2 regions of the Massilibacterium senegalense genome follow, and region 1 is predicted to be linked to the other one. Evidence: a T-box and tRNA genes for the amino acid it is inferred to sense, from the RefSeq annotation. Region 1 holds a T-box; the other holds one or more tRNA genes.

What was found. The T-box of region 1 lies ahead of ileS (isoleucine--tRNA ligase). A T-box ahead of a tRNA ligase gene usually reads a tRNA of that ligase, here a tRNA-Ile.
Region 2: it encodes a tRNA-Ile, which carries the amino acid that the T-box ahead of ileS (isoleucine--tRNA ligase) is inferred to sense. The anticodon was not compared.

Annotation. Positions count from the first base shown of each region.
Region 1 covers NZ_LN831786.1:343,689-350,440, forward strand. The annotation lists gene sigG (RNA polymerase sporulation sigma factor SigG) at 1-170, shown strand, start outside; gene BN1372_RS05145 (YlmC/YmxH family sporulation protein) at 244-507, shown strand; gene pgeF (peptidoglycan editing factor PgeF) at 577-1,398, shown strand; gene BN1372_RS05155 (YggS family pyridoxal phosphate-dependent enzyme) at 1,405-2,079, shown strand; gene BN1372_RS05160 (cell division protein SepF) at 2,093-2,566, shown strand; gene BN1372_RS05165 (YggT family protein) at 2,581-2,844, shown strand; gene BN1372_RS05170 (YlmH family RNA-binding protein) at 2,861-3,634, shown strand; gene BN1372_RS05175 (DivIVA domain-containing protein) at 3,654-4,142, shown strand; T-box leader at 4,197-4,416, shown strand; gene ileS (isoleucine--tRNA ligase) at 4,474-6,752, shown strand, end outside.
Region 2 covers NZ_LN831785.1:298,414-305,165, reverse strand. The annotation lists gene sigB (RNA polymerase sigma factor SigB) at 1-744, shown strand, start outside; gene BN1372_RS02255 (SpoIIE family protein phosphatase) at 744-1,358, shown strand; gene BN1372_RS02250 (Tex family protein) at 1,447-3,594, shown strand; gene BN1372_RS02245 (SprT family protein) at 3,645-4,103, shown strand; tRNA gene BN1372_RS02240 (tRNA-Asn) at 4,212-4,286, shown strand; tRNA gene BN1372_RS02235 (tRNA-Ser) at 4,288-4,378, shown strand; tRNA gene BN1372_RS02230 (tRNA-Glu) at 4,386-4,460, shown strand; tRNA gene BN1372_RS02225 (tRNA-Val) at 4,652-4,727, shown strand; tRNA gene BN1372_RS02220 (tRNA-Asp) at 4,767-4,842, shown strand; tRNA gene BN1372_RS02215 (tRNA-Gln) at 4,852-4,926, shown strand; tRNA gene BN1372_RS02210 (tRNA-Lys) at 4,931-5,006, shown strand; tRNA gene BN1372_RS02205 (tRNA-Leu) at 5,020-5,105, shown strand; tRNA gene BN1372_RS02200 (tRNA-Arg) at 5,185-5,261, shown strand; tRNA gene BN1372_RS02195 (tRNA-Pro) at 5,268-5,344, shown strand; tRNA gene BN1372_RS02190 (tRNA-Gly) at 5,366-5,439, shown strand; tRNA gene BN1372_RS02185 (tRNA-Ile) at 5,441-5,517, shown strand; rRNA gene BN1372_RS02180 (16S ribosomal RNA) at 5,624-6,752, shown strand, end outside.

The sequences.
Region 1 (6,752 bases):
TGCATCGATTAGAAGAAAGAGAAAAAATGATTGTAACGAAACGTTTTTTTCAAGGAAAAACACAAATGGAAGTAGCGGATGAAATTGGTATTTCGCAAGCGCAAGTATCAAGACTTGAAAAAAATGCGATTAAACAAATGAATAAAAGTATTGTAGATCGGTTTGGGTAAACCAAACCTTTTTTTTATGTCTGAATGAAGTTGGGAAACATATACATAAAGTAAAAAGTAAGGTGGGGGTACGATGATTAAAATTTCAAACCTTCAAACAAAAGATGTGATAAATGTTTTAGATGGCAAGAAAGTAGGGTATATAATTGACTTAGATATAGATGTGGATACAGGTAAAATTAATGCTTTTATTTTAGAACCAAATGCATCGGTTTTTAAACGTTTTAAAAAAGAAGAATGGACGGTTTTATGGGAGCAAGTTGAAAAATTCGGTTCTGATGTTATTTTAGTTCGTTTAGAGCGCCCGGTTCAGGAAAATATCGCAAAAAACGACTGAATCATCATGACGTTCGTTCGTTGGTATGATAAAATAATGAAATAAAGATGTAAAAAAGGGTGAATCTTGTTGACTGGAGAAATATTTCAAAAAAAGAACACACATTTTTTATCCATTGCTTCTTGGGAACGCCCAGGTCTTATTGCCGGATTTACGACTCGATGTGGAGGAGTAAGTCAAGCACCTTTTTCTTCATTAAATGTAGGATTACATGTTGGAGATAACCCAGAAGATGTGGTAAAAAATCGAATGATTGTAGCAAATAGTCTCACAACGGATTTGTCTCACTATGTTTTTTGCGAACAAACACACGATGCCACGATTAAAAAAGTAACACCAGCAGATTGTGGAAAAGGAGCATTTGATTATGCAACTGCATTAAAAGCAACAGATGGTGTGTATACAAATGAGAAGGATGTTTTTTTAGCACTCGGATTTGCAGATTGTGTACCAATTTTCTTTTTTGCTCCGAATCATCAATTAGTTGGATTAGTTCATGCTGGTTGGCGAGGAACTGTATTAAAAATTGCGCCAAAGATGGTACATACATGGCACACAGAAGAAAATGTTCCGCTTGAGGACATACAAGTTGTCATTGGACCTTCTGTTGATGTAGCAGATTATGTAGTGGATGATGTTGTCATACAAAAGGTAGAAGAAGTACTGGGAAAAATCGCTACTTCTACGTATGAAGAAATAACAACCGGTCAATATCGTTTAGATTTAAAAAAGGTAAATGTAGAATTGTTAAAACAAGCAGGACTTTCGACAAATTCTATGGAAGTGACTACGTATGCAACGAGAGACCAATCGCTCTTTTTTTCGCATCGTCTTGAAAAAGGACAAACGGGTCGCATGTGCGCGATTATCGGTTGGAAAGGCGGAGAATAAAGGGATATGTTTGTAGCTCAAAATTTAGAAATCATTCAAAAAAATATAGACAAATCATGTAAAAAAGCAGGACGAGATCCGAAAAATATACACATTATTGCCGTCACAAAATATGTTTCAATTGAACGAGCACAAGAAGCGGTAGATGCTGGCATTACACATCTTGGTGAAAATTATACAGATGGATTTAAAGCGAAGTATGAAGCGCTCGGAGAAGATGTAACGTGGCATTTTATCGGAACACTGCAAACGAGAAAAGTAAAAGACATCATTGATGATGTTGATTATATCCATTCGCTCGATCGAATCAGCTTAGCAAAAGAAATAAACAAACGAGCAACGAAAAAAATAAAATGTTTCGTACAAGTAAATGTATCAGAAGAGGAAACGAAGCATGGTTTATCGATAGAGGAAGTAGAAGCATTTTTGACAGAAATAGACGCACTTGAACATGTACAAGTTGTCGGATTTATGACAATGGCTCCTTATGTTGATGATGAAGCAAAAATTCGAACTGTGTTTCAAACGCTCCAGGAATTACGCGATGACGTACAAGGAAAATTTCCGCACCTTTCACTAACAGAATTATCGATGGGGATGAGCAATGACTATCAGATTGCGGTAGAAGAAGGTGCAACGTTTGTTCGAATCGGCTCTTCACTCGTAGGAAACGAACGATAAAGGAGGAAGAAAAGTGGGACTAAAAACAAAGTTTAAAAATTTCTTTGAATTAGATGAAGATGATCAAACATATGATGAGCCACAAAAAGAAGTGGTGTATGAAGAAATTTACGATGAATACGAAGAAGAAGTGACACAAGTTCAACCGAAAAAACGAACTAGAAATGCAATCGAAAACAATGCACCACAAAATATCGTAAATCTTCAAAGTATTCAACAAAAGAAAGTAAAAGTCGTATTATGCGAACCGCGTATTTATGCAGAAGCACAAGAAATTGCTGATCATATTCGTAGCCACCGAGCAGTTGTTATTAACTTGCAACGAGTATCGAATGATCAAGCACGCAGAATTGTCGACTTTTTAAGTGGAACTGTATATGCTTTAGATGGAGATATTCAAAAACTAGGGATGAATACGTTTTTGTGCACACCAGAAAATGTAAATATCACTGGTTCTATCTCTGAAATACTTGATAACAAGAGGTGAATATAGCGTTGGTCATGACAATTGCTAGTATCGTTGCATTATTAATTCGAATCTATACATGGATCATTATCATTTACATTTTAATGTCATGGATTCCGAATGCACGAGGAAGCCAATTTGGAATGGTATTAGAAGAAATTTGCGAACCATTTCTGGCACCGTTCCGAAAAATTATTCCTCCAATTGGTGGTATGTTAGATATTTCGCCAATTATTGCAATTATTGCACTTAACTTAGCGCAAGCAGGTGTATTTGCAATTGCAAATTTATTTTCATAAGTTTAGGTGAAGAAATTTGAATCTTTTTCAACATTTTAGAGAAGAAGAACGTAGCTTTGTCGAAAAGGTGTTAGATGATAAAGCGTATGTGGAAAATCAATATGCACCGAAATTAACGGATTTTCTTGATCCTAGAGAACAACAAATTGTACAAACAATTGTCGGCCAAAAAGACGGAAATTTCGTCCGTTTTTTTGGTGGACATAAAGATAGTGAGCGAAAACGAGCTCTTCTATATCCAGAATATTTTCTTCCGACAGAAACGGATTTCGAAGTTGTATTGTATGAAATACATTATCCGCATAAATTTGTTACCTTAACGCATCGTTCTGTTCTCGGCTCGTTAGTAGGATCAGGGTTAAAGCGTGAAAAATTTGGAGATATTTTAATAGCAGATAAACGTGTCCAATTGTTTGTGACGGAAGATATATCTCAGTACGTGCAAACAAACGTGACGTCGATAGGGAAAACTAGTGTTACGTTGAAATCAACCCCACTTGCGGATGTGATTACTTCTTCAGAACAGTGGATTCAACAATTTTGTACGGTTAGTTCTTTGCGATTAGATGTTATTTTATCGGAAATCTACCATTTATCGAGACAAAAAGTATTACCATACATAAAAAATGGGTATGTAAAAGTGAACCATAAAGTAATGGATAAACCGTCTTTCCTTTGTGAAGAGGGGGATGTTTTTTCTTTACGGGGGCATGGAAGAAGTAAATTCATGGCGTTAGAAGGAAAAACAAAAAAAGATAGATTAAAACTACAAATAGGTATTTTAAAATAGATAAGAGAGGTGGATGTTGATGGCGTTAACACCGTTAGATATTCATAATAAAGAATTTAACCGTGGTTTTAGAGGGTACGTAGAAGATGAAGTAAATGAGTTTTTAAATCAAGTCATTAAAGATTATGAGATTCTTATTCGTGAAAAGAAAGATTTAGAGAAAAAAGTAGAAGAATTAGAAGAAAAAATGACTTACTTCTCTAATATTGAGGAAACGTTAAATAAGTCTATTTTAGTGGCACAAGAAACAGCGGAAGAAGTAAAACGAAATGCCAATAAAGAAGCGCAACTTATTATGAAAGAAGCAGAAAAAAATGCGGACCGGATTATTAATGAAGCGTTATCTCGTTCTAGTAAAATGGCGGTAGAAGTAGAAGAATTAAAGAAACAAGCAAAAGTATATCGGACGCGTTTTAAAATGTTAATAGAAGCACAATTAGAGTTATTAAAAAATGATGATTGGGAAGAACTTGTGCATTCGTTTGATGGGGAGTATGTGGAAGAATAAACACACCTTGACGAATGAGCAATTATTTCTTATAATTCTAAAAAAATGACCTTTGTAAAAGCGAAGATAGGGAGAGTACTTTTTATTAAAACGTTTCAAGCGAGTTAGGGATAGTGGAAGCCTAATAAACGGAGTAAAAAGGAAAATCACCCTTGAGCTCAGCTAGTGAAAAAAGTAATTAGCTGCGTATTGTTCACGTTACGAATAAAAGTGGATAAATGATTCGTCATTTGTCTAGTAGGGTGGTACCGCGGGTAACCTTCTCGTCCCTTTTGTGCGAGAAGGTTTTTTTATGTTTAGAAACGATTATAATATAAAGGAGCAGTGGAACATGAATTATAAAGACACATTAAATATGCCGAAAACGGATTTTCCAATGCGCGGGAATTTACCGAAACGCGAACCTGAAATGCAAGCAAAATGGGAAACGGAAGACATGTATGCCCAAGTACAAAAAAGAACAGAAGGGCGACCTTTATTTATCCTTCACGATGGCCCTCCATATGCAAATGGTGATATTCATATGGGACATGCATTAAACAAAATTATTAAAGATATGATTGTTCGTTTTAAATCGATGACAGGTTATCATGCACCATATGTTCCAGGGTGGGATACACACGGTCTTCCTATTGAAACGGCATTAACGAAAAATAAAAAAGTTGATCGTAAAAAAATGAGTGTATCTGAATTTCGTACATTATGTGAAGCATACGCGTATGAACAAATCGATCGTCAACGGGATCAATTTAAACGCCTAGGTGTACGTGGGGATTGGGCTAATCCGTACATCACCTTAACAAAAGGATTTGAAGCGGAACAAATTAAAGTATTTGGAGAAATGGCGAAAAAAGGATATATTTATAAAGGAAAAAAACCAGTATACTGGTCTCCTTCTTCGGAATCAGCATTGGCAGAAGCAGAAATCGAATACCAAGATAAACGCTCACCATCTATTTATGTTGCTTTTCCAGTTGTAGATGGAAAAGGTGTATTAGAAAACGACGAAAAAGTAATCATTTGGACAACAACACCTTGGACAATTCCAGCCAACCTAGGAATTGCTGTACATCCTAATTTAGAATATAGCGTTGTTCAAGTAAATGATGCGAAATATGTAGTAGCAAGTGAATTATTAGCACAAGTGGCAGAATTCATTGGATGGGAATCATACGAAGTTGTTCGGACACATAAAGGAACAGATTTTGAACATATCATTTGTAAACATCCGTTCTATGATCGCGATTCTCTTGTCATGTTAGGAGAACATGTGACAACGGATGCAGGTACTGGTTGTGTTCATACAGCACCAGGACACGGGGAAGATGACTTTAACATCGGGAAAAAATATGGTTTAGATGTATTATGTCCAGTTGATGATCAAGGTAAAATGACAAAAGAAGCACCTGGTTTTGAAGGATTATTTTATGATGATGCAAATAAAGCAGTAACAGAAAAATTAGAAGAAGTAGGAGCGTTATTAAAATTAACGTTTATTACCCACTCTTATCCACATGATTGGCGTACGAAAAAACCAGTTATTTTCCGTGCTACTGCTCAATGGTTTGCTTCTATTAAAGATTTCCGTGATGATATTTTACGCGCGATTAAAGAAGTAAACTGGGTACCTGCATGGGGAGAAACTCGTCTTTATAATATGATTAAAGACCGGGAAGATTGGTGTATTTCTCGTCAACGTGCATGGGGTGTACCAATTCCGGTATTTTACGGAGAAGACGGTGAGCCAATTATTACAAGTGAAACAATTGAACACGTGTCTAACTTATTCCGTGAACACGGTTCGAATGTATGGTTTGAACGAGAAGCAAAAGACTTATTACCAGAAGGATTTACTTCTCCGCATAGTCCGAATGGTATTTTTACAAAAGAAACGGACATTATGGACGTTTGGTTTGACTCTGGTTCTTCTCACCAAGGAGTACTAGTAGAACGAGAAGAATTACGTCGTCCAGCAGACCTTTATTTAGAAGGTAGTGACCAATATCGTGGTTGGTTCAACTCTTCCTTATCAACAGCGGTTGCTGTAACAGGGGAGGCTCCTTATAAAGGCGTATTAAGCCATGGGTTTGCTTTAGACGGAAACGGCCGAAAAATGAGTAAATCATTAGGAAATGTCGTAGTGCCAAACAAAGTAATGGAACAACTAGGTGGAGATATTTTACGTCTATGGGTAGCGAGTGTGGATTATCAAGCAGACGTACGTGTTTCAGATAAAATTTTAAAACAAGTAGCAGAAGTATATCGTAAAATCCGTAACACATTCCGTTTCTTATTAGGAAACTTAGATGATTTCCAACCGGAAACAGATAAACGTTCTTACGAAAATCTTCAAGAAGTAGACCGGTATATGTTGGTACGCTTAAATGAGGTCGTAGAAAAAGTACGTAATGGTTATGAAAACTATGATTTTTCTTCTGTATATCAAACGATTCATAATTTCTGTACGATTGATTTAAGTTCATTCTACTTAGACTTTACGAAAGATATTTTATATATCGAATTGAAAGATAATGAAAAACGTCGCTCTATCCAATCTGTCATGTATGAAATGATTGTTGCACTTGCAAAATTAGTATCACCTATTTTACC
Region 2 (6,752 bases), on a different contig from region 1:
TATCAATTAATTGAACTATATCAGCAAGATAAAGCGAACGATGAAATAAAAGAACAATTGGTGTATGAATACCAAGATTTAGTCCAATCACTTGCTAGACGATTCTCTAAAGGTAAAGGAATCCATGATGATTTAGTTCAAGTTGGAATGATAGGACTACTTGCTTCTTTTAGTCGATATGATCCTTCTTTTGGAAGAAGTTTTGAATCATTTGCGGTTCCAACAATCGTCGGTGAAATTAAACGTTACATTCGAGATAAAACGTGGAGTGTACATGTTCCGCGACGAATTAAAGAACTCGGGCCACGAATTAAACGAGCGGTAGAAGAATTAACGACAAAACTTCAACGGTCACCTACAGTAACAGAACTAGCCGTGTACTTAGAAGTGACAGAAGAAGAAATTTTAGAAACGATGGAAATGGGAAAAAGCTATCAAGCGTTATCGGTAGACAGTACGTTAGAAGCCGATCAAGAAGGAAGTACTGTTACCCTTCTAGACTTAGTAGGCCGAGAAGAAGATGGATTCGAAACGGTAAATCGTCAAATGTTATTAGGAAAAGCATTCCGAGTATTGTCAGAACGTGAACGTGAAATATTAAATTGTACGTACTTTCAAAATTTAAGCCAAAAGGAAACAGGCGAAAAATTAGGAATTTCACAAATGCACGTTTCTCGCTTGCAACGTAGAGCCCTTAAGAAATTACGAGAGGCGATTCAGGCGGAACCAACGGAGTGTTTGTAATGATTAAAGAGTTCGTATCTTCATATATGACAGCTAAAGGATTTCAAAAACCAAAGGCAGGGAATACAGAGTCTGGTGACGAATATCTTTTATTAGAAGAAGAAGACTATTGTTTATGTGTGATGGTAGATGGGCTCGGTAGTGGAAAAAGTGCAAAAGAAGCTGCAAACACCGTCATTCAGACAATTCGTACATATCATACAGCACCCCTTTTAAAGATGATGGAAAGGTGTAACGAAGCGGTGCGTGATCAACGCGGCGCGGTCGTAACGGTGTTTAAGTACTTTTACAAAACGAAAAAAGTCGAATACTCTAGTATTGGTAATATTCGTTTAGTATTTGTTTTACCGGATGGCTCTCTCATTCGACCTATTCCCGTACCAGGTTATTTATCAGGGCGAATGCAAAAATTTAAATTGCAAACATTTCAACTGATAAGTAATGTCGTCTTCCTTCTATATTCAGACGGGGTTCAGCCTTCTTGGTTTACGAAAGAAGCGGTCGGTATGATTAAATCATATTCTGTCAATATGCTGGATTATTTTTATCGTTTAACGGAACAAAAAGTAAATCGAAAAGATGATGTTACATTGTTGATTGGGAAATTTTATTAATAGCCTCCGTTTGCTCATTCGGAGGTTTTTTTGTGACGTATGAAAAGAAGATGAGGTGGTTTTTTTGGAGGAACGTTATCTGAAACAAATGAAAAAAGAATTACCGTACACACTAAAACAAATGAAGGCGGTAATCGGTTTAATCGAAGAAGGAAACACCGTTCCGTTTATTGCTAGGTATCGTAAAGAATGGACAGGTAATTTAGATGAGGTAGCGATTCGAGATATTGTAGAAAAGTGGGAATATATCAACAGTCTTGAGGAGCGTAAACAAGAAGTTATTCGGTTAATTGCAGAACAAGGGAAATTAACCGAAGACTTGAAACGAAAAATAGAAAAAGCAAGTAAACTTCAAGAATTAGAAGATATATATCGTCCATATCGTCAGAAACGACGAACAAAAGCAACAGAAGCGAAAGAAAAAGGGTTAGAACCGTTAGCGCAATCATTATTAACATTTTCAAAAGAACCTATTGATACGCTTGCTGCATCTTATGTAAATAAAGAAAAAGAAGTGCATACGATAGAAGATGCGTTGCAAGGCGCGAAAGATATTATCGCAGAATTCGTTTCAGATGATCCCGCTATTCGTAATCTTATTCGATTTGAAACACAAAAAAAAGGAAAATTGAAATCAACGGTAAAAGATGAGACGTTAGATGAGAAAAAAGTATACGAATTATATTATGACTTTGAAGAGCCAATTCAAAAAATGGTTTCGCATCGCACATTAGCGATTAATCGAGGCGAAAAAGAAAAAATACTCAAAGTTTCACTTGTCTTACCAGAAAAAGAAGTAATCGCTAAAATAGAACGAAAGGTGATACAATATCATACCGGTTCTTCTGTTCCTTTAGTGAAAGAAGCTATTGAAGATGGCTATAAGCGTTTAATCGCTCCATCGATTGAGCGAGAATTGCGAAAGCAATTAACGGAAGAAGCAGAAGAACAAGCAATCGTCATTTTTGCGATGAATTTAAAACATTTGCTTCTACAACCTCCTTTAAAAGGGAAGATGGTATTAGGAGTAGACCCTGCCTTTCGTACAGGTTGTAAATTAGCCGTTGTAGATGAAACGGGTAAATTTTTGAAGAAAACAGTTATTTATCCGCATCCTCCAGTAAATAAAAAGCAAGAAGCAGCACAGAGCTTTTTATCGTTATTAAAAGAGTTTCCAATTGAAATGATTGCTATCGGGAATGGAACAGCTTCAAGGGAAACGGAACAATTTGTGAGTGACGTGTTAAAAGAACAAAAAAAAGAGATTTATTATTGCATTGTGAATGAGGCGGGTGCTAGTGTTTATTCTGCCTCTGACGTGGCAAGGGAAGAGTTTCCTGACTTGCAAGTAGAAGAACGGAGTGCTATTTCTATCGCGAGACGTTTGCAAGATCCATTAGCTGAGTTAGTGAAAATTGACCCTAAATCAGTAGGAATCGGACAATACCAACATGATGTTTCACAAAAACGATTAGGTGAGTCGTTATCTTTTGTTGTGGAAACAGTAGTGAATCAAGTAGGAGTAAATGTTAATACCGCTTCGGTTGCTTTGTTACAATATGTTTCGGGATTAACAAAAACGGTGGCGCAAAACATCGTAAAATATCGAGAAGAAAACGGTAAATTTATGAATCGTAAGCAATTGAAGAAAATTCCGCGTTTAGGCGCTAAAACGTACGAACAATGTATCGGATTTTTGCGCATTACGGATGGGGTTGAACCGTTAGACCGTACGGCGATTCACCCTGAATCGTATCATATCGCACAACAAATATTGGGAAAAATTCATTTAGATACAGACAAGTTAGGGATGGATGAATTAAAAGAAGCGGTAAATAAAACATCTTTTGATGAATTAGTGGAATCAGAAGTTATTGGTTCTTTAACCTTAAAGGACATTTTAGATGCATTAGTACAACCAGAACGAGATCCTCGTGACGAAGTAGCGAAACCGCTATTGCGAACCGATATCTTACAATTAGAAGACTTAACAGCAGGAATGGAATTAGAAGGAACAGTTCGTAACGTTGTTGACTTCGGTGCATTTGTAGATATTGGCTTAAAAAATGATGGACTTGTACATCTATCTAAAATGAGTGAACGATATGTACGACATCCATCTGAAATTGTGCATGTTGGGGATATTGTGCGGGTATGGGTAGAAAGTATTGATGTGTCGAGACAACGTGTTTCTTTGTCGATGGTTCCTGTTCGTGTTAAAATGGGGGAAGTATGATGCGTTTGCATTGTACTTCTTTTTTTAAGTGATAAAAAGGAGATTAAGAAATGACAAATGATGAATTACAACGATTAACAGAAACAATTTCTTTACAGTTTTTTTCTCGTCCGTTTATTCATCAAGCATATTTTAATTTTCGTTTAAGGACGACTGGTGGGCGATACTTATTAAGAACGCATCATATTGAAGTGAATCCGAAGTTTTATCAATTTTTCGGGGAGACAGAAATTATTACTATTATTAAACATGAGTTATGTCATTATCATTTGCATATAGAAGGAAAAGGTTACAGACACTGTGACCGAGATTTTAAACAATTATCAAAACAAGTAAATGCACCAAGGTACTGCAAGTCGTTACCACAAAAAAATAAAAAAAACACAACAATCCATATATACCAATGTATGAATTGCAGCCAAGTTTATCATAGGAAACGAAAGATAAATACAGATAAGTATGTTTGCGGGAAATGTCGAGGGAAGATATTTTTATTAAAAAAAGATTGACACGCATTTTAAGAATGTGATAAATTATAGAAGTCGCTACGAGATATAAAAAAAGTAGTTGACAAAATGGGTTTTACTTGTTTACAATATATATTGTCTTACAGATATTCCACAGTAGCTCAGTGGTAGAGCTATCGGCTGTTAACCGATCGGTCGTAGGTTCGAATCCTACCTGTGGAGCCATGGAGAAATACCCAAGAGGCTGAAGGGGCTCCCCTGCTAAGGGAGTAGGTCGGGTAACCGGCGCGAGGGTTCAAATCCCTCTTTCTCCGCCATTATATTGGCCCGTTGGTCAAGCGGTTAAGACACCGCCCTTTCACGGCGGTAACACGGGTTCGAATCCCGTACGGGTCACCATTTCAAACTTAAGTAAATCGGTGGATTCTCACCAGGGTTCCCCAGTAGCCTATCGGCGCTGGACTAGTACATAAATGTACGTCGGAATCCCATACGGGTCACCATTATAATTCAAATTACCAACATTTTAACCAAAACTACCAATAGGTGATTATACTTTTTACATTCATCGTTCTAATTGAACAATTTGTGGAGGATTAGCTCAGCTGGGAGAGCATCTGCCTTACAAGCAGAGGGTCGGCGGTTCGAACCCGTCATCCTCCACCATTCATATGACGCATGTAGCGTCTTTTTATTTCGAAAAAAGGTCCCGTGGTGTAGCGGTTAACATGCCTGCCTGTCACGCAGGAGATCGCGGGTTCGATTCCCGTCGGGACCGCCATTTTACTATTGGGCTATAGCCAAGCGGTAAGGCAACGGACTTTGACTCCGTCATGCGTTGGTTCGAATCCAGCTAGCCCAACCATTTTGAGCCATTAGCTCAGTCGGTAGAGCATCTGACTTTTAATCAGAGGGTCGGAGGTTCGAATCCTCCATGGCTCACCATCTTTGTGTATGTGCGGTCGTGGCGGAATGGCAGACGCGCTAGGTTGAGGGCCTAGTGGGGGCGACCCCGTGGAGGTTCAAGTCCTCTCGGCCGCACCAAAAAAACTTTTTAAAAAACTTTTTAAAATCTCTTGACTTAAAATAATGAATCATGTTACTATGTATAAGTCGCTTAAATGCGCCCTTAGCTCAGCTGGATAGAGCGTTTGACTACGGATCAAAAGGTCGGGAGTTCGAATCTTCCAGGGCGCGCCATATAAACGGGAAGTAGCTCAGCTTGGTAGAGCACATGGTTTGGGACCATGGGGTCGCAGGTTCGAATCCTGTCTTCCCGACCAGTCAGAATATCATAGTATAACGCGGGTGTAGTTTAATGGTAAAACCTCAGCCTTCCAAGCTGATGTCGTGGGTTCGATTCCCATCACCCGCTCCATGGGCCTATAGCTCAGCTGGTTAGAGCGCACGCCTGATAAGCGTGAGGTCGGTGGTTCGAGTCCACTTAGGCCCACCATGAATGTCCTTTGAAAACTAAACGAAACGTCAAGCAATAGAATGTACGATATACAATTTGTATAAAATGCATCTCTAGTCAATTCTAAAGAGTCAACGTAAAACTTTTATTTGAGAGTTTGATCCTGGCTCAGGATGAACGCTGGCGGCGTGCCTAATACATGCAAGTCGAGCGAACCGACGAGGAGCTTGCTCCTTTGAGGTTAGCGGCGGACGGGTGAGTAACACGTGGGCAACCTGCCCTTAAGACTGGGATAACATCGAGAAATCGGTGCTAATACCGGATAACTGATTAGACCGCATGGTCTAATGATAAAAGATGGCTTCGGCTATCACTTAAGGATGGGCCCGCGGCGCATTAGCTAGTTGGTAGGGTAACAGCCTACCAAGGCAACGATGCGTAGCCGACCTGAGAGGGTGATCGGCCACATTGGGACTGAGACACGGCCCAAACTCCTACGGGAGGCAGCAGTAGGGAATCTTCCGCAATGGACGAAAGTCTGACGGAGCAACGCCGCGTGAGTGATGAAGGTCTTCGGATCGTAAAACTCTGTTGTTAGGGAAGAACAAGTATCGTTCAAATAGGGCGGTACCTTGACGGTACCTAACCAGAAAGCCACGGCTAACTACGTGCCAGCAGCCGCGGTAATACGTAGGTGGCAAGCGTTATCCGGAATTATTGGGCGTAAAGCGCGCGCAGGCGGCTTCTTAAGTCTGATGTGAAAGCCCACGGCTCAACCGTGGAGGGTCATTGGAAACTGGAAAGCTTGAGTGCAGAAGAGGAGAGTGGAATTCCATGTGTAGCGGTGAAATGCGTAGAGATATGGAGGAACACCAGTGGCGAAGGCGACTCTCTGGTCTGCAACTGACGCTGAGGCGCGAAAGCGTGGGGAGCGAACAGGATTAGATACCCTGGTAGTCCACGCTGTAAACGATGAGTGCTAGGTGTCGGGGGGTCCAACCCTCGGTGCTGTCGCTAACGCACTAAGCACTCCGCCTGGGGAGTACGGTCGCAAGACTGAAACTCAAAGGAATTGACGGGGGCCCGCACAAGCGGTGGAGCATGTGGTTTAATTCGAAGCAACGCGAAGAACCTTACCAAGTCTTGACATCCCTTGCACGCTCTAGAGATAGAGTTTTCCCCTTCGGGGGACAAGGTGACAGGTGGTGCATGGTTGTCGTCAGCTCGTGTCGTGAGATGTTGGGTTAAGTCCCGCAACGAGCGCAACCCTTGAT